3 regions of the Sorangium sp. So ce321 genome follow, and region 1 is predicted to be linked to each of the others. Evidence: riboswitches for the same ligand, from Rfam matches in the RefSeq annotation. Region 1 holds a riboswitch; each other region holds the start of a gene.
What was found. Region 1 has a riboswitch for cobalamin ahead of WME89_RS00850 (ribonucleoside-diphosphate reductase subunit alpha). Riboswitches for the same ligand answer to the same signal wherever they lie in the genome.
Positions count from the first base shown of each region.

Region 2: another riboswitch for cobalamin. It lies ahead of WME89_RS02515 (energy-coupling factor ABC transporter permease); the one in region 1 lies ahead of WME89_RS00850 (ribonucleoside-diphosphate reductase subunit alpha).
Region 3: another riboswitch for cobalamin. It lies ahead of WME89_RS07650 (TonB-dependent receptor); the one in region 1 lies ahead of WME89_RS00850 (ribonucleoside-diphosphate reductase subunit alpha).

Region 1 covers NZ_CP150329.1:214,453-220,635, reverse strand. The annotation lists gene WME89_RS00860 (EamA family transporter) at 1-219, shown strand, start outside; gene WME89_RS00855 (ribonucleotide-diphosphate reductase subunit beta) at 392-1,348, opposite strand; gene WME89_RS00850 (ribonucleoside-diphosphate reductase subunit alpha) at 1,408-3,906, opposite strand; cobalamin riboswitch at 4,163-4,370, opposite strand; gene WME89_RS00845 (cytochrome c-type biogenesis protein CcmH) at 4,492-5,025, opposite strand; gene WME89_RS00840 (SCO family protein) at 5,273-5,980, shown strand; gene WME89_RS00835 (copper-binding protein) at 5,977-6,183, shown strand, end outside.
Region 2 covers NZ_CP150329.1:630,022-636,204, forward strand. The annotation lists gene WME89_RS02490 (CASTOR/POLLUX-related putative ion channel) at 1-618, shown strand, start outside; gene WME89_RS02495 (CbiX/SirB N-terminal domain-containing protein) at 732-1,919, opposite strand; gene WME89_RS02500 (energy-coupling factor ABC transporter ATP-binding protein) at 1,895-2,743, opposite strand; gene WME89_RS02505 (CbiQ family ECF transporter T component) at 2,740-3,501, opposite strand; gene WME89_RS02510 (hypothetical protein) at 3,491-3,868, opposite strand; gene WME89_RS02515 (energy-coupling factor ABC transporter permease) at 3,865-4,542, opposite strand; cobalamin riboswitch at 4,675-4,880, opposite strand; gene WME89_RS02520 (enoyl-CoA hydratase/isomerase family protein) at 6,116-6,183, opposite strand, start outside.
Region 3 covers NZ_CP150329.1:1,973,308-1,979,490, reverse strand. The annotation lists gene WME89_RS07660 (sensor histidine kinase) at 1-1,105, opposite strand, end outside; gene WME89_RS07655 (DNA-directed RNA polymerase) at 1,262-2,092, opposite strand; gene WME89_RS07650 (TonB-dependent receptor) at 2,206-4,446, opposite strand; cobalamin riboswitch at 4,676-4,882, opposite strand; gene typA (translational GTPase TypA) at 5,113-6,183, shown strand, end outside.

The DNA of each region.
Region 1 (6,183 bases):
ATCGCGCCCTTCGGGTTGCTCGTGCCCGTGTTCGGCATGGCCTTCTCGGCCCTCTTGCTGCACGAGCGCTTGAGCAGTGACGGAATCTTCGCGGCGACCCTGATCTTCCTGGGGCTCCTCACCGTCGTCCTCGGCCCTCGTCTCGAGCGCAAGCTCGCACAGGCGGCCATCCATCCGACCAGGGTGCGCGCATCCTCGGAGACGTCCACGAGCGACTGATTGCCCTGTTCCAACGGCGCCCCCGCGAGCTCCGCAGGGGCCGGAGACGCAATGGTGAGCTCACCTCGCGCGGGCCGGGTTTCCCCCTTCGCTCGGGCGGTCCCCCATCACCGCCAGGCCCCGCGTCGATGGTCGTGATCAGGGTATGAATTCTGCTCTGTGCCGTTCGACATCAGAACACCCCATCGAGGACGACCTCCCCGGAGACGCCGACCTGATAAGCCGAGACGCGGCGCTCGAAGAAATTCGTGACCTCCTGGACGTCCTGCAGGTCCATGAAGGAGAACGGGTTCTTCGCCCCGTAGCGCTTCGGCATGCCGAGCGTGACGAGCCGCTGGTCGGCGCAGAACTCGAGGTAGCGGCGCACGTCGGGCGCCGACATGCCCGCGACGCCGGCGCCGAGGAGATCCTCCGCGAACCGTGCCTCGCAGTCGATCGCCTCATCCATCATGTCGAGGATCGACCGAGAGAGGCCGGCGTCGAAGAGCTCGGGCTCCTCGCGCCGCGCCGTGCTCACGACCTCGAAGGCGAAGCGCATGTGCGCGCTCTCGTCGCGGAAGACCCAGCTCGTCCCCGCCGCGAGCCCGTGGAGCAGGCCGCGCGAGCGCAGGAAGTACACGTACGCGAACGCGCCGAAGAAGAAGAGCCCCTCGACGCAGGCGGCGAAGCAGATGAGGTTCAGGAGGAACCGCCGCCGCTCGGCGCGCGACTCGAGCCGCCCGAGCGACTCGACGGAATCGAGCCACCGCATGCAGAAATCGGCCTTCTGCCGGATCGAGGGGATGTTCTCGACGGCCGCGAAGGCGCGGTGGCGGTCCTCCGGATCGGGGATGTACGTGTCGAGGAGCGTCAGATAGAACTGGACGTGCAGCGCCTCTTCATAGAGCTGCCGCGACAGGTACATCCGCGCCTCCGGTGCGTTGATGTGCCTGTACAGGTTGAGCACGAGGTTGTTCGCCACGATGGAGTCTCCCGTGGCGAAGAACGCGACGAGGCGCTGCACGAGGTGCCGCTCCGCGCCGGTCATCTTCCGCAGATCGCCCGCGTCCGTCGAGAAGTCGACCTCCTCCACGGTCCACGTGTTCTTGATGGCGGCGCGGTACATCTCGAAGAAGGCCGGATAGGCCATCGGGCGCAGCGTGAGGCACTGGCCCGGATCCAGGAGGCGCGCGGGGCGGCTGACGCGGCTCACTGGCACGCCTCGCAGGCCTCGGGGTTCTCGAGCGCGCACGCCACGTCCGCGGCCGCCTTCGCCGGCGGCGCGGGCGCCCGGCCGCCCTCGCGGCGCGGCTCGGCCTCCTCCCCGGGCGCTCGGTCCGGCGCCGCGTCCACCGTGGCCTTGGCGATGCGCGTCGCGGGGCGCGATCGCAGGTAGTAGGTCGTCTTCAGCCCCTTCTTCCATGCGTGGAAGTACATGCTCGAGAGCTGACCGATGGTGGGGTTCTCGATGAAGAGGTTCAGCGACTGGCTCTGATCGATGAAGGCGCCGCGATCCGCGGCCATGTCGATGAGCGAGCGCATCGGGATCTCCCACGCGGTCCGGTACACGGCGCGGAGCTCCTCCGGCAGCTCGCCCATGCCCTGGACCGAGCCCTCCGCGAGCTTGAGCCGGACGCGCGCCGCATCGTTCCAGGCGCCGAGCCGCTTGAGCTCCGCGACAAGGTAGCGGTTCATCTGCAGGAAGTCGCCGGAGAGCGTCTCGCGCTTGAAGAGGTTCGACACCTGCGGCTCGATGCACTCGCAGCAGCCCGCGATCGACGCGATGGTCGCCGTGGGCGCGACGGCGACGAGCAGCGAGTTCCTGAGCCCCTCGGCCCGGACGCGCGCGCGGAGCGCCTCCCAGCGCGCCGTGTCCTCGGGGACGACGTCCCACGCGTCGAACTGGAGCTCTCCGCGCGCGGCGCGCGTCTCGTCGAACGCCGGATGTCGCCCCTTCTCCGCCGCGAGATCCGCGGACGTCGAGAGCGCGTGGTAATACACCTCTTCCGAGATCCGCCTGGAGAGGTCCCGCGCGGCCGGGGCGTCGAAGGGCAGGCGCAGCTGGAAGAACACGTCTTGCAGGCCCATGAGCCCGAGCCCGACCGGCCGCCAGCGGAGGTTGGATCGCCGCGTCGAGGCGATGGGGTAGTAGTTGAGGTCGATGACGCGGTCGAGCTGGCGGACCGCCGTCCGCACCGTGCGCGCGAGCTTCTCGAAGTCGAACGCGGCCGCGCCGTCTCCCCGCGCGAGCGTGTGGCGCGCGAGGTTGATCGAGCCCAGGTTGCAGACGGCCGACTCCTCCTTCGAGGTCACCTCCAGGATCTCGGTGCAGAGGTTCGACAGGTGGACGACCCGGCCTGGCAGCGCCGTCTGGTTGCAGGCGCGGTTCGACCTGTCCTTGAACGTCATCCAGCCGTTGCCCGTCTGCGCGAGCGTGCGCATCATCCGCGCGTAGAGGTCGCGCGCCTTCATCGTCTTCCTGGCGAGGCCCGCCGCCTCGGCCTCGGCATAGCGGCGCTCGAACTCGTCTCCGTAGAGATCGGGCAGATCGCGCACGTCCTTGGGATCGAACAGGCTCCATTCGCCGTCGGCCTCGACCCGCTTCATGAAGAGGTCCGGCACCCAGTTTGCGAGGTTCAGGTTGTGCGTGCGCGCGGCCTCGTCGCCCGTGTTGTCGCGCAGCGCGAGGAACTCCTCGACGTCGGCGTGCCACGGCTCGAGGTAGACGCAGCAGGCGCCCTTGCGCTTGCCGCCCTGGTTCACGGCCGCCACCGACGCGTCGAGCGTCTTGAGCCACGGCACGATGCCGCTGGAGTGCCCGTTGGTGCTCTCGATGAGCGACCCGCGCGACCGCACGCGGTGGTAGGCGAGCCCGATGCCTCCCGAGAACTTCGAGAGCATCGCTACATCGGTGTAGCGCTGGTAGATGGTCTCGAGGTGGTCCTCCGGCGAGTCGAGCAAAAAGCAGCTCGAGAGCTGCTCGTGGCTCGTGCCCGCGTTGAACATCGTGGGCGAGCTCGGGAGGTAGTCGAGCGACGAGAAGAGCCGGTAGAGCTCGATGGCCTGCGCCGCCGTCTCGGACAGCGCGCACGCGATGCGCAGGAAGAACTGCTGCGGTGTCTCGACGACGAGGCGCGTCTCGGGGTGCTTGAGCAGGTAGCGATCGTAGAGGGTCCGCAGGCCGAAGTACTCGAGCTCGTGGTCCCGCCCCGGCTCGATCGCGTCGTTCAGCTTGCGGGCGTTCTGCGCCACGAAGCCGTGGAGCCGCTCGTTGATGAGGCCGAGCCGCCGCCCGACGGCGATGGACTGCGAGAAGGCGTGGATCTCCTGGTTGCGGACCTCCTTGTCGATAACGGTGGCGAGCAGGCGCGCCGCGAGCTTCGCGTACTGGGGCTCATCGGCGATGAGCGAGGCCGCCGTCTGGATGGAGAGCTGATCGAGCTCGCGCGTCGTCGCGCCGTCGTAGAGGCCGCTGATGGTCTTTGTCGCGACGCGGAGCGCGTCCACGTCGGACAGGCCGGCGCAAGAGCGGCTCACGGCCCGGACGATCTTGTTGACGTCGACAGGCTCGCTCGATCCGTTCCTCTTCGTCACCCGCATCGTCGTGTGCGGGAGCGTGTCCTCGGCGCCGCGGGCGCTCGTGTGGGGCGCGTGGAGCGCGCGCAACGGCGCCGCGCCGTTGCTCCTCATCAACGTATCGCTCAGCATGGAATCCTCCTCGTCGTGCTTCGTTCGGAGCGGTCCCGGACCGCTCGCGTCGATGCCGCGAGAGCGAAGAAGCCAGCCGATGCGCACGGGGCGCGCGCTCTTCAGGAGAGCGCCTTCGGACCGACCGCTCGCCCCCGCGGGCGAAAGGAAGACAACGCGGGAGGGGGTCGGAACCGGGACAAGCGCGAGAGTCGGCGCCAGCTCGGACCTACCGCCCTCCCACGAGGCTTCCAGGTCAAACCGGCGCGGGATGTCTCCCCGACGCTGGATGTTGGCAGGTCTTCGGGCTTGCGAGCGCTCCGGCTTTCGCCGGCTTCCTACGGTCCACCGCTTCCCAGCCCGAGGGCCAGTGCTCGTCGTGGAGATCGTTCTCGCTTACCGCTGCGGGGCAGCCCCGGAGTCACACCGGGTTCCCTTTTGAGCCCCGGGCCGAAGCCCGAGGCACCAACATGAGCCACTACATATTGTGGCGCGCGGGGAAGGTCAAGCGAGATGTTGGGGTCGGGGCTGGCGGAGCGGAGCGGCGACCGGCCATGGATGCCCAGCGCGCAACGACCGCGCCATGGGTGCCCAGCGCGGGTGTGCTCACCCGTCACGCATCCGGAGCTCGTCGTCGAGGCGCTCGTCATACTCGTCGCGTACAGGCGCTGCGATGGCCACATGGGACGGAGCTGGCTGCGCGGCGCTGCGCCTCCACGAGCGCAGCAGGGCGAAGACCCCGAGGAAGCTCACCGCGATGCCGAGCATCATGCTCAGGGCGACCTTGCCGAGGACGCCCGACGAAGGCGCCGCGCGGATGCGGTCCCCATAACGCGCGATGAGGTCCTGCTCGAGGGCGTCGACGGCCTCTCCCCGACGGAGGCGCACGCGGATCTCGCGACGGAGCTCCTGCGCCACCTCCGATTCGTGAACGTCGAGCGTCTGATCCCAGCAACAAGGCGCGAGCAGGCGCCCTTCGAGCGCCCTCTCGCCGGGCGCCGGGGTCGAGTCGACGAGCTCGGCCGCGGCAGGGCTGGGCGCCGCCGACTCGGCCCTGCCGCCGAGGTCCACGACCGTGACGGCGACGACCAGCGCCGCCGCGCGGCGCCCGCGCGAGCTCCGCAGGGGCCGGAGATGCAATGGCGAGCGCACCTCCCGCGCGCCGTGAGGGGAACGGGCCGGGTCATTCGCAGACGCGCCGCGCGCTCGCTGGATCATGGCGAGACAGGCTAGCGCCGCCGGCCGCCAGGGCCCTGCGACACGATGTCGCGCTGGTCGCCGCGCGGCCCTGTGCGCGCCCGAGGCCGGGATAACGCTGCACCCTTCGACGGGATGCGACACCGTGACGCATTGCCCGCCACGCCTCGCGACACGTAATGTCGCGCGCATGCCACACGAGGTTCTCTGCTCCACGCCTCCAGGGCCATCCTCGGCCGGTGACGAAGCGCCGGTCCGCCGCCGGCGCCTCCGCCCGGTGCAGATCTGGCTCTGCGTGTCTGCGCTCGCGGGGCTCGCCATTTTCGGTGGGCTGTCGCGGTTGCGCGAGGCGCCCGCCTCGCCGCCCGTGCTCGGCGAGATGCCGGCGTTCTCCATGAAGGATCAGGACGGTGGCCCCGTCACGCGGGAGTCGCTCCGCGGGCAGACGCTGATCGTCGACTTCTTCTATGCGAGCTGCCCCGTGTCGTGCCCGAGGCTGTCGGCGCAGATGGCGGCGTTCCAGGAGAGGCTCGCGCAGCGCAGCGAGGCGCGCGGACAGCCCCTCCCCGTCCACCTGATCTCGATCACGCTGGACCCGGAGAACGATACACCCGACGTGCTGCGCTCCTATGCCGCGCGTTACAGCAGCGGCCGTGGTGCCTGGTCGTTCCTCTCCGGCCGGAGCGAGGAGCTGAACCGCGTCGTGGTGAAGGGGTTCAAGCTCCGCTTCGAGCGAGCCGACCCGTCGGCCGGGCTCGGCTCGATCATGCACGGGGAATGGTTCGTCCTGGTCGACGGGCTCGGTCGCATTCGTGGCTATTATCAGATCGGCGATGAAGAACGGATGAACGAGCTGGTCCGCGACGCGGAGCGGCTGGCCGCGAAGGAGCTGACATGAGTCGCGTGAATCGATCGATGCGCTCGCGCCTCCGCGTCGTCCATCTCGCGCGGTCCCTGCTGCTCGGGACGGCGATCGCGGCGAGCCTCACGGGCTCTTGCTCGACGGCGTCCACCGCCGCTCCGCGGGTCTACCACGCGACGGGCGCCGTCCGCTCGCTCGGCCCGGGGCGCGCCTACGCCAACATCGCGCACGACGACATC
Region 2 (6,183 bases), 420 kb from region 1:
GCGCAGCTCGAGGCCGACTGCGGCGGGCTCCGGAACCTCACCGTCAGGCTCGAGCAAGGCGACACGGCCGACAGGCGCACGCTCGACCGGGTCGTGGGGGCCTGCGATCACGTGGTGACGCTGAGCTACTCCGACGCGCTCGACCCGCAGGAGGCGGACGCGCGCACCCTGATCACGCTGCTCCACCTGCGCGACATCGAGGCGAAGCGCGGCCAGAGCTTCAGCATCGTGAGCGAGATGCTCGATGTAAGGAACCGCGATCTCGCCGAGGTCGCGCAGGCGGATGACTTCATCGTGAGCGACAAGCTCGTCAGCCTGATGCTCGCGCAGATCTCCGAGAACCGGGATCTCGCGGCGGTCTTCGAGGATCTGTTCGATCCGGAGGGGTCCGAGCTCTACCTGAAGCCCGCGGGCGACTACGTGCGCCTCGGTCGTCCGGTGAGCTTCGCCACGGTCGTCGAGGCGGCGCGGCGCCGCGGCGAGGTAGCGGTCGGCGTCCGCCTCGCGGCGCAGGCTGACGACGCGGCGCAGGCCTACGGCGTCAAGGTGAACCCGAGGAAGCGCGCCAAGCTGACGCTCGCCAAGGGCGACCGGATCATCGTCCTGGCCGAGCAGTAGCGCGGCCTCATCAGGCCTCTCCAGACGAGGGTCGTGTCCCGCCGGCACGTCCCCATCTCCGTGGGCCGTGCGCCCCGGGATCACGATCGCGCGCGTCTCCGGATCATCGCGCCTCATTGCATGATGTCGTCCACGAGCCGCGCCACGAGCCGGTCCCCGAGCAGGTGCTCTTCCACGAGGTCCTTCGCGTCCTCCTCGCGGACGCCGCGGTACCAGACCCCGTCCGGGTAGACCGCGACCGTCGGCCCCTCGCCGCAGCGCCCCATGCACGAGGTCTTCGTCACGCGGATCTGCTGCTGCTGCCCGGCCTGCTTCACGCGGCGGCGCAGCGCCTCGAGCAGCGCCAGGCTGCCGCGGTCCACGCAGTCGGCGTTGCCGCAGACGAGCACGTGCTTGCGCAGCGAGCGGTGCGCGTGCGGGTGGTTCGACGCCTGCGTGTGCGTCAGCGTGTGGCGCACGCTGTAGAGCATCGCCTTGAGCCCGCCGACCTCCCGCGCGAGCCCCGGCAGGGCCGTCCGGTACATGCACGTGTCGCAGGGGAGGGGCGCCTCGCCGGCGAGCGCCTGGCGCGCGCGCTCGTCGATGAGCCCCGAGAGCGCGCTCGACCGGCCGAGGTGCGGCGCGAGCGACGCGCGGATCCACGGGTACGTCGCCGAGAAGCGATCGACCTGCTCGGCGAGCTTGGTCATGAGCCGCCCGGCGAAAAGGAAGTAGGGCACGACGACGACGCGCTCGGGCCGGTGGCGCGCGACGCGCTCCAGCGTCTCCTCGACCGAGGGCCGGGTGATGCCGATGAACGTCGGCTCGACGAGCTGGAGCCCCCGGCCCTCGCCGATGAGGCGCGCCATCTTGCAGAAATCGCCGTTCGCGTCCGGGTCGCTGGCCCCGCGGCCGACCACGACGAGCGCGGTCCGGGCCCGCGCCGCCGGCTCTTCGGGCAGCACGGACGCGGCGCGCTCGAACGCGAGCTCCGCGAGCGCCGGGTGCACGCCGAGGTGCCGCGCCGCGGAGAAGCGCACGCCCGGGTGGGCCGCGCGGGCCTGCTCGAGCGCCATCGGGATGTCGTTCTTCACGTGCCCCGCCGAGAAGAGGAAGAGCGGCACGACCGCCACCCGGGACACCCGCGCGGCGAGCATCGCGAGCGCGTCGGCGAGGTACGGCGTCGCGAGCTCGATGTAGCCGTGCTGCACGACGACCTCGGGCCGCGCCGCGCGGTAGTCGGCCACGAGCGCCTCGAACTCGGCGTTCGACGCGGCGTCGCGGCTGCCGTGGCCGATCAGCAGGAGCCCTTCGTCATGCATGCGAGCGCCTCCTCCAGGGTGAGCGGGAGGCCTGCGAGGCCCCGCGTGTGCGCCGGGGTCATCCGGGTCCAGAGCTCCGCGACCCACGGCCGCCGCATCCGCGCCCGCGCGAGGAGCTCCCCTCGCGCGAACACCTCCCGCGGCGGACCGTCCGCGAGGACCTGCCCGTCGCCGAGCAGGACCGCGCGCGTGGCGAAGAGCGGCACGAGATCCACCGCGTGGGTCGCGGTGACCAGCGTGGTCCCCTGCTGCTCCGTGAGCGCGCGCAGCGTCCGGCACAGGGCGAGCTCGCCCTCGGGGTCGAGCCCGGCCGTCGGCTCGTCGAGGAGCAGCACGCGCGGCTGCATCGCGAGCATCCCCGCGATGCACGCGCGCTTGCGCTCGCCGAAGCTCAGCGCCTCGATCGCCCTGTCGGCGAGGTGCGCGATCTGCACGGCCGAGAGCGCCGCCTCGGCGCGGCGCCGCGCCTCGGGCGCGGGCAGGCCGAGGTTCCTCGGGCCGAAGAGGACGTCGTCGAGGAGCGTCGCGCCGAGCAGCTGGTCGTCCGGGTCCTGGAGCACGAGCGCGGCGCCCGCGGCGACGGCGTCCGACGGCGAGCCGACGCGCCGCCCGGCGATCTCGACGCCGCCGCCGGGCGCGGGGAGGAGGCCGACGAGCGTCCGGAGCAGCGCTGTCTTGCCGGCGCCGTTGCCGCCGAGCACCGCCACGGACTCGCCCTCGGCGACGTCGAGGCGCACGTCGCGGAGGACGGGCTCGCCGCCGCGGTAGCCGATCGCCGGCGCGCGCAGCGCGATAGCCAGCGCGCGCAGCGCGATCGCGCTCACCCGGCGCCTCCGGCGGCCACGCAGAGCGTCAGCGCCGCGAGGGCGGCGGCGGCGAAGGCGAGGTTGGCGGCGGGCGCGCTCGCCCGGCGGTCGGCGACGGGGAGCTTGCCCTGGTAGCCGCGGAGCTGCATCGCGATGGCGGCGTGCTCGGAGCGCTCCAGGGTCCGCAGGACCACGACGCCCGCGACGGCGCCGGCCGAGCGCGCGGCGGCGCCCGGGCGCGAGAACCCGCCGCGGAGCGCGGCGGCGCTCCACGCGCTGTCGGCCGCGCGCTGCAGCACGCCGGCGAAGCGCCGCGCGAGCGCGAGCAGCTCGACGAGGGCCGCGGGCGCGCCGAGGCCGGCGAGGGCGGCCTCGATCTCGGCGGGCGCGGCGGCGCGCGAGAGCCACCGCAGCACCGCGGCCGCCGCGAGGACGCGCGCGCCGAGGGTGGCGGCGCGGCGGGCCCCCTCGCGCGTGACGGCGTCGAGCGGGAACGCCGCGCCGGCGAGCAGCGGCTCCCCCGGGGTGAGCGCGAGCGCGAGGGCCGCCGCGACCCCGCCGATCCACGCGGCGGGCGCGAAGGCGCGGAGGATCGCGCCGGCGGTCATGCCCTGGAGCCGGAGGGCCGCGCACGCGAGCAGGAGCAGCGCGGCCGGGGTCCAGGGCGAGCGCGCGCCCGCGGCGACGCAGCACGCCGCCACGGCGGCCCCGAGGCGCAGCCGGGGGTCGACGTCGCGGAGGCGCTCGCGGAGCCGCGCCGGGGGGTCAATCGGCACGGAGGCCCTGTCCGCCGGGCTTGCCGGCGGGCTGATCGGCGCGCTCCACGAAGAGCACGCGCGCGTAGTAGCCGATGACGAAGCCGGCGAGGAGCCCTGCCCAGAGGAACGCGAAGAGGAGGAGATCGCCCTCCAGCCCGGCGAACAGCGGCCCCGTGTCGTGGCGCCCGGCGTCCTCGGCGACGCGGCGGACGACGGCCTCGTCGACGCCGTCCCAGGAAGCGCCGCCGCACCCGGCGAGCCAGAGCGCCGCGGCGAGCGGCAGCGCGGCGAGCCGGCGCGGCGCGGGCCGTGCGAGCGCGGCGAGCCCGCGCGGTGCGGGCCGTACGAGCGCGGCGAGCCGGCGCGGCGCGGGCCGCGGCGTCACGACGCCCCCGCGGCGAGCGGGACGACCTGGAGCCGGTCCAGGATGTCGGGCCGCCGGGCGCGCAGGAAGACGAGCGCCCCGGCGGTCATGGCGCCCTCGAGCAGGCCGAGCGGCAGCTGGGTCGGGATGAAGGCGACGGCGACGCCCGTGAACATCGACGTCACCGAGCCCTCGCCGGCGAGCCCGAGCGCGAGCTCGAGCGCCGTTGTCGCGTACGTGGCCCAGTCCGACGTCACGCCGGCCAGGAACCCTGCGACCCAGAGGTTCGCGCCGCAGCGCCGCGCGAGCCGGAACACGAGGTACCCGGTGAAGGCGCCCGCGATGCCCATGGACGCGACGTCGGCGCCGAGCGTCGTGAGCCCGCCGTGCGCGAGGAAGAGGGCCTGGATGAGGAGCGCCACGACGGTGACGAGGACGGTCATCCAGGGGCCGATGAGGATCGCGGCGAGCCCGGTGCCGCACGGGTGGGAGCAGGTCCCTGCGGTGGGCACCGGCACGGGCATGCACGAGATCGCGAAGACGGCGGCGGCGACGAGGCCGACGAACGGCTTGTAGAAGGCGTCCCGCTCGGTGCGCTGCCGGAGCAGGTGGAGGGCGATCGCGACGAAGGGCAGGGCGAGCGCGTTCCAGACCGCGCACCAGCCGAGCGGCAGGACGCCCTCCGCGAGGTGCATCGCCGCCGCGGGCCGCGCCGCGAGCAGCGAGGCCAGGAACACGGCAGAGAGGAACACAGGGCGGCCGGGAAGACCGGTTTGGGCGATCCGGGTGAAGTCCGCACCCGGACGCCACGAAGACGTGCGCAAGCTGCACCTCGTGGGGCTCGGGTAGGTCTCCCGGCTCATGGGTTCAGGGAGCTGCTCTAGCTCCCGGCGCTGCGTCCACCTTCCCGGGTCTCGTGGGCAGGCCCAGTGGTCTTCGGATGCAGCTCCCCATTCACGGTGGCGGGACCGCGCCGGTTTCGCACCGGCTTCCCTGTTATGCCCCTGAGGGCACCCGAGGAATGGATTGTCAGATGGATGCTCGGTAATCCCGTTTCGCGCCCGGCGTCAAGGAGGTCGCGCCCCGGCCTCGGCGGAGGCGCCTGCCTCGTGCCGCGGGCTCGCCGGTGAGCCCCCTCGGGCTCCCCTCGCGCCTCTTCGCGGCAGGTGCGGCTCGCGGCGGACGACGCGGCCCACGGCGGATGCGGGGCACGGCGGATGCGGCTCACGGCGGATGCGGGGCACGGCGGACACGGCGCACAGCGGACACGGCTCACGGCGGATGCGGGGCACGGCGGACACGGCTCACGGCGGACACGGCTCACGGCGGATGCGGCTCACAGCGGATGCGGCTCACAGCGGATGCGGCTCACGGCGGACACGGCTCACGGCGGAGCCGCGCTGCCCGGTACGCCGGCCGCGCGAGCTCCCGCCGTCCAGCCCGCCGCGCACCGTCCGAGCCCCTCGTCGGAGGTGCGCCGTGTTGCTCGCACCCTGGCGTTGCTGCGAGCGAGCGGCCCGAGGCTTTCCTGCGCGCCGCGCGCCGGATGTTCCACCTGCCGGCAGACAGGCTGGGCCAGGGTGAGCTCCTCCCTACCAATGCAATCAATGCAATGGTGGAGGCCACGAAATTGACCGAGACGCACAGGGCAAGAGGGGTTGGTCAGTTTCTATCCTCTGCTTCCGTAGTAAACGCTCTTTACACACCTTCACACATTCCCCGCCACGGCGCTGCTCGCTCCGGCGCCCTGGCCGGAGCGCGCGCCCTGCGCTGCCGCTCGTGCGCTCGGTGGAAGGTGCGGCGCGGCCTTCGCACCAGCGTGCTTGGTTCGGTCGGGCCCTTTACTTATGGAAGTCGGTGTTCCGTACCCGGCGCGCAGCGCCCGAGCGCTGGTGTTCTCTTTTCACAGAACTCGAAGAGCTCCGCACGAACGCTGTACTCTGCGGATGAGTATGCCCGGCTCGGATGTGCATTCCAGGATATCGCGGGTGTGCGCGCCGCGTCGTCGCCTGGCTGCCTTCACGCCGTGAGCAATTCGCTCACTGGCGCGCAGGCCTTGCACTTTGTGATCGACAGCGCGCTTCCGGGTGCCACACTCTGCTCACCGCATGCGCGCCGGCGCAGCCCCCCAGCCCGGAGCGCATGCGGTCTTTCCTTGCACACCGCGTGGACGTTCAATGTTCCGACGCGGTTCACCTGCCGCGCTCATGTCGGGTCCCCCCTCCGGCATGAGACGCGGTCTTTTTTTGCCTTCTGGTTGCCCGCTCGTTACTTCCCGGTGAACTCGGCCTTCGATTTTGCCAGGAACGCTTTCATTCCGAGCTTCTGATCGTCGC
Region 3 (6,183 bases), 1.8 Mb from region 1:
CGGTCGCGAGGGCGCGGTAGAGGCCGATGGAGGAGAAGAGCGAGAGCAGCCCGGTGAACAGGAGCGGCAGCCCGAAGTCGCGGAGCATGCGCCGCCGGAGGGGCATCGGGGGCGCGCCGCCGCGCTCGGGCGCGCCCGTCCACGCGCGCAGGAGGTCGACGGCCCGCGCGACAGAGTCCTTGTGCCACGCGCGCTGGTAGAACGAGACGCCGAAGCCGAAGAGCGCGCCGAAGCCGAGCTGCATGAGCGCGTCGGCGTGGCCGAACGCGGCGCCGGGGCGCACGTAGGCGATGCCGATCGCGGTGCACGCGAGCCAGAGCGCGAAGTTGAGGGAGGCGAGCACGTCGGGGAGCCGCTCCGCGCGGGCGAGGCCGCGGCCGAGCAGCGCGCCGTCGCCGGACGGGCCGGCCTCGAGGGCGGCGACGATCGCGCCCGTGGCGGGGCGCACGGCGAGGGTGAAGCCGAGGGTGCCGGAGAGCGCGAGGAGCGGGACGACCTCGAACCACGCGTGGAACACGAGCTGACTCTGGGTGCGGAGGAACGCGACGGAGAAGAGCAGCATGACGTGGCCGCCCACGATGCCCGCGGTCGTCGCCGACTCCGCGAGCCTCGGCCGGAGCGCCGCGGCGAGGGCGCGCGCGGAGTCGGCCTCGGAGGCGCCGCCGTCGGGCGCGTCCGCGCGGAGCAGGGCGCGGTAGATGGCGCGGCGCATGCCGCCGGCCATGACGCCGAAGGCGACGGCGGTGACCAGGAGGCCGAGCCACGCGGGCGGGGTCGCGTGGCCGATCCCGAGCGGGCTGGGCCACGAGGGGGGCGCGGCGGGGGCGCCCCGCCCGGCGAGGGGCAAGACCGCGAGCGGCCACGAGAGGGTCCGGATCGCCGCCGCGATGGCGAAGCCACGGTCGCCACGCCGGACGAGCACGCCCGAGAGCGCGGCCGAGGGGGCCATCGAGCCGAGCAGGAGGATGGCCGGCCACGGGGTGGTGAGGGCCGCGGGGACGACCGCCGAGAGGAACAGGAGCGCGGAGAACAGCTCCCAGCCGTTCGCGACGAGCTCCGCGCGGGCGCGCGGCGTGCGGAGCAGGGAGAGCGGGGGCGAGGGCACGGGCGGTCGGGCATGGAAGCCCAGGGGCCGCGCCTTCGCAACGGCGCGCGGCGGCTGCGGGCGAGCCGACGGCCGGCTGGCTCACGGCTGGCTCGTGGCTGGCTCGTGGCTGGCTCACGAAGGCGGTCGAGCGCCGCCGCCGCGCGCCGTGGTGCGTCACCGGCCGGAGAGGCGCACGCCCGGGAGGACCTTGCGGCGCTCGACGACCTCCTCGAGCGCGTCGGCGTCGATCAGGAGGTGCGCGCGCAGGCTGTCCTCGATCGCCGAGAACGCCTTGCCCTGGTACCGCACCTCGCCGCCGGGCCCGGCCGCGAGCCAGTAGTTGCCGCCGGGGGCGCCGCCCTCGAGGGGCGGAAGCGGGACGGCGAGGAGCGGCCCCGCGTTGCCGGGGAACGGATCGGGCGGGGTCGCGAAGCCGGGGAACGACGGCGCGGGCGCGGAGGGCTCGGGGGCGGCGGAGAACGCGAGCGACGCGCCGGGCTCGAAGCTCACCGAGAGGGCGCCCGCGCGCGCGTCGACGACGACGCCCGGGGTGCGCTCCTCGACGACGACCTCCTCGATGACCTTCCCCGAGACGAGCAGGAGCTTGTGGCTGCTCGTGATCTGCGAGCGCTCGGACGTGAGCTCGCGGCGCAGCGCGACCTCGTGCGAGAGGTAGAACTGGAGGTTCTTCACGTCCCTGTCGGTGAGGTCGTGCTGCACCCGGAGCTCGTGCGTGAACGGGACGAGGCGAGGGCCGCAGCCGGTCAGGGCGACGAGGAAAGCGACGGCCAGCGCGAGGAGGAACGCGGCGGGCGCCGGGCGCTTGTGCGCGAGATGGCGCTTGCGCGCGAGATGACGCTTGCGCGCGAGATGGCGCTTGCGCGCGAGATGACGCTTGCGCGCGAGATGACGCTTGCGCGCGGCACCAGGCCTGCGCGCGCGATGGCGCTTGCGCGCGGCACCAGGCCTGCGCGGACCGTGAGACGAGCAGATGCGGAGCAGCATGGGAGCCCTCGTGGAGGCGCCCCGGCGCGATGGCCGAGGGCGCACCTCTTCGCAACGACGGCCCCGAGCAGAGCTTACAGCGGGCGCTCGAGCGGCGCTCCGGCGCGCGCGGCTCACCGCCAGTACAGCGTCGCCCGCCCCATCGCCGTGAACGGCCACCCCGGCGAGTAGTGGATGCCGGTGACCGCGGCCGGCTCGTACGGCAGCCGCGACTCGCTCGCGAACTGGACCTCGCGCCACGTCGCGTCGAAGAGGTTCTGGACGTCCACGGCCACCTCGACGTCCTTCCACCGGAGCCCGGCGTTCGCGTCGACGACCGTGAACCCCTCGGCCGTCAGCGACTCGTCCTCGGTCGCGGGCCGCGCGCCGATCGCCTTGACCCGGAGCGCCGCGAACGGCGTGAGCGCGCCGAACGTCGGCCGGACGCCGATCCCCGCGGTCAGCGTCCGGGTCGGCGCGAGGGCCACCGCGCTCCCGTTGCCTGCGTTCGCCCGGAAGCGCGCGCGGGTGAAGGTCGCGTCGACGTCGGCGAAGAGCCAGCTCCCGAGCCGGTAGCGCCCGCCGATCTCCAGGCCGTAGCGCCGCGTCTGCCCCGACGGCTCGGTCGCGCCCGCGTCGCCGCTCCAGACGAGCTCCGAGTCGACATCGAGGAGGAACCCCGCCGCGCTCAGCGTCAGGCCGCGGAGCGGCGTGGCCCTCGCGCCGACCTCGTAGCCCGTCGCGGGGGTGATGAGCGTCGCCGCCCCCTCGCGCAGCACCACGCCCTGGGCGTCGTTCGAGTGGAAGCCCCGCCCGTAATGGGCGAAGAGGTCGAGCGCCGCGACGGGCGAGACGATCGCCGTGAGCTTCGGGAAGAGCTGCATCTGCCCCCGGAAGCCGCTCGACCTGTTCCCGGTCGCGCCCAGGTCCTCGCGCCGGTCGTCCACGTTGACGTCGATCCACTGCCCGCGCACCCCGGCCACGAAGCGGAGCCAGCGCCGGATCCGGGCGTCCTGCTCGACGTAGACGCCGATCTGGCCCTCGTCGACGTGGGCCGTGCCCCGCTCCTCGAGCCGCTCGCGCGCCTCGTCGTGGTGGAGTGACTTGTCGATCGCGTCGGCGCGGATCTGCGCGCCGAGCGACGTCGTGAGCTTCGCCCCGCGGTACTCGAGCTGCCTGCGGAGCCGGAGCTCGGCGCCTCCGACGACGCGATCGTCGTTCTGCTCGATCTGATCGCCGTGGACCGGGTCCTCGCTGAAGAACGTGAAGTTCGAGTACAGCGTGAAGCGGTAGCGGACGAGGTAGGCCAGCGCGCTCAGGTCGGCGTCCCGCCACGCGGTCGAGTACGCGAGGGACGCCATGTGCCGCTGGGTGGCCCCGCCCTCGGTCGGATCGACCGAGCCGAAGTGATCGATGCACGGCTGTCCGTAGGCGGACGGCGGCGGGTTCAGCTGGTCCTGCTCGCCCTCGCCGCACACGGCGCGCGCGGGGATCTGGCCGGAGCCGTGCCAGGTCGACCCGTAGGACATCCACGTCATCTGGATCTTCCCGGTGGGGCTCAGGTCGTGCGTCGCCCTCAGGTACACGTTGAAGCGCTTGAGCCGCTCCGGGCTGAGGAAGGGCCCGTCGTTCCGGTAGATCTCCGCCGCGGCGACCGCGCGCCACGCGTCGCCGAGATCCGGCGAGGCGACCACGAGGCCGCGGGCGATCCCGTGCTGCCCGAGGCTGAGCTGCGCGTGGCTCTCGTCGAGCTTCTCGGCGAAGCGGAAGTTCACGGCGCCCGCGGTGCCGAAGTCGCCGATGCTCGCGTAATAAGGCCCCTTGTAGCCGTCGAGCCCGGTAACGAGCTCCGGGATCACGAAGTAGAGATCGGTGAAGCCGTGCCCGTGGCCGTGGCTGACCATGTTGACGGGCACCCCGTCGACGAAGAAGGCGACGTCGGTCCCGTGGTCCGCGTCGAACCCGCGGAGGAAGTACTGGTTGGCCTTGCCGCCGCCGGCGTGCTGCACGGCGAAGAGCCCCGGGACCGCCTCGACGATGTCGCCCGGCCGGAGCCTCGGCCTGAGCTCGAGCTCGCGATGCCCGACGGAGACGCGCGAGGCGGCCTCGCTCGCCGGCTTCTCCGCCTGGATGGTGACCTCGATCGCGCCGCCGTCGGCGCTCGCCCCCGCGCCGCCGTCGGCGCTCGCCCCCGCGCCTTCCGCGAGCGCCTTCGCCCCGCCGTCCGCGGGCGCCCCCGGGGCGGCGGTCGGCGCCTCCGGCGCCTCGACCTCGGCGCGCGCGAGCCGCGCGACGGTCAGCGAGATCGATAGTGCGGCGAGCAGGTGGCGTGAGCGGCGGTGTCCGTGGCCCTTCGTGATCGTCTCGCGCGGCATGCGCGTCCTCCTCTTGCTGGCATCGCGCCGAGCGGATCGGGGCCGCTCGCGCCGAGCGGAGGGAAGGCAGTCCAGTGGCGGCGATGCCCTGGACCGACCTCTCGCCCCCACGGGCTACCGGGAGGCAGCGCGGGGGCGGGTCGGACTCCGGGACGCGCGCAGACGCTGCGACGGCACGGACCTCACCGCCTCCCTCGAGGCTCCCAGGTCGAACCGGCGCCAGATGTCTCCCCGTCGCCGGGCGCTGGCAGGTCTTCGGGCTTGCGAGCTCCTCGGCCGGGCCGACTTCCTACTGTCCACCGCTTCCCAGCCCTCTCGGGCCAGTGCTCGTCGTGGAGGTCGTTCTCGCTTACCGCTGCGGGGCAGCCCCGGATTCTCACCGGGTTCCCTATTGAGCCTGGGCAAGGGCCCAGGCACCAGCACGGCGCGCACCCTATGGCGGCGCTCGATCGCCTGTCAACAGTCGTCCTGTCGAGCCCGGTGACCGCGAGCGGCCGCCGCGAGATCACCGCCGAGCTGGGGCGCTCGCCCCCGGCGACGGCGGACTCACCGCGAGCCGGAGCGCCTGGCCTGCGCAGAACCCGCGCGTCGCCGGCGCGGAACCTGCGCGCAACCCGCGCGTCGCCGGCGCGCCGGCGTCGGCCGGACGTTCGACCTCTGGCGAGGATGGGCTCGCTCCTCCGTGGGTCGCGTGCTACACGGCCGCCGCCGTATATGCCGCGTAATGATCTCCGCAACATCGCCATCGTCGCCCACGTCGACCACGGGAAGACGACGCTCGTCGATCACATGCTCCGCCAGTCGGGCGCCTTCCGAGAGAACGAGGTTGTGGCCGAGCGGGTCATGGACTCGAACGACCTCGAGCGCGAGCGCGGCATCACCATCCTCGCGAAGAACACCAGCATCCGGTACCGCGGGGTCAAGATCAACATCGTGGACACGCCCGGCCACTCCGACTTCGGCGGCGAGGTCGAGCGCACGCTGATGATGGCCGACGGGGCGCTGCTCCTCGTCGACGCCGCCGAGGGCCCGCTGCCGCAGACGCGCTTCGTGCTCTCGAAGTGCCTCCAGCGCGGCTTCCCGGTCATCGTCGTCATCAACAAGATCGACCGCAGCGACGCGCGCGCCCACGAGGTGCTCTCCGAGGTGTTCGACCTCTTCTGCGACCTCGAGGCGAGCGACCCGCAGCAGGACTTCGCGACGCTCTACGCCGTGGCGAAGTTCGGCCAGGCGAAGCGCGAGCTCGAGCACGAGGCCACGGACCTCCAGCCGCTCTTCGAGACCATCCTCGATCGGGTCCCGGCGCCCTCGGGCGACCCGGACGGGCCGCTCCAGGTCATCGTCTGCAACACGACGCACGACGACTACGTGGGCCGGCTCGCGGTCGGCCGCGTGGTCCGCGGCACGGCCCGGTCCGGCGCCGACGTCGCGCTCCTCGGCGAGGACGGCCAGTCGCGCGGCTACGTGAAGATGCTCTACGCCTACGAGGGGCTGAAGCGGGTCGCGGTCGAGAGCGCCGTCGCGGGCGAGGTGGTCGCGATCGCGGGGCTCGATGGGGTCACAATCGGCGACACGATCGCGGATCCGGGGCAGCCCGAGGCGCTGCCGCGGATCGTCGTCGAGGAGCCGACGATCAAGATGAAGATCGGCGTCAATACGTCGACGTTCGCCGGCAAGAGCAAGCAGTCGAAGTACCTGACGAGCCGCCACCTGAAGGAGCGGCTCGAGCGCGAGGCG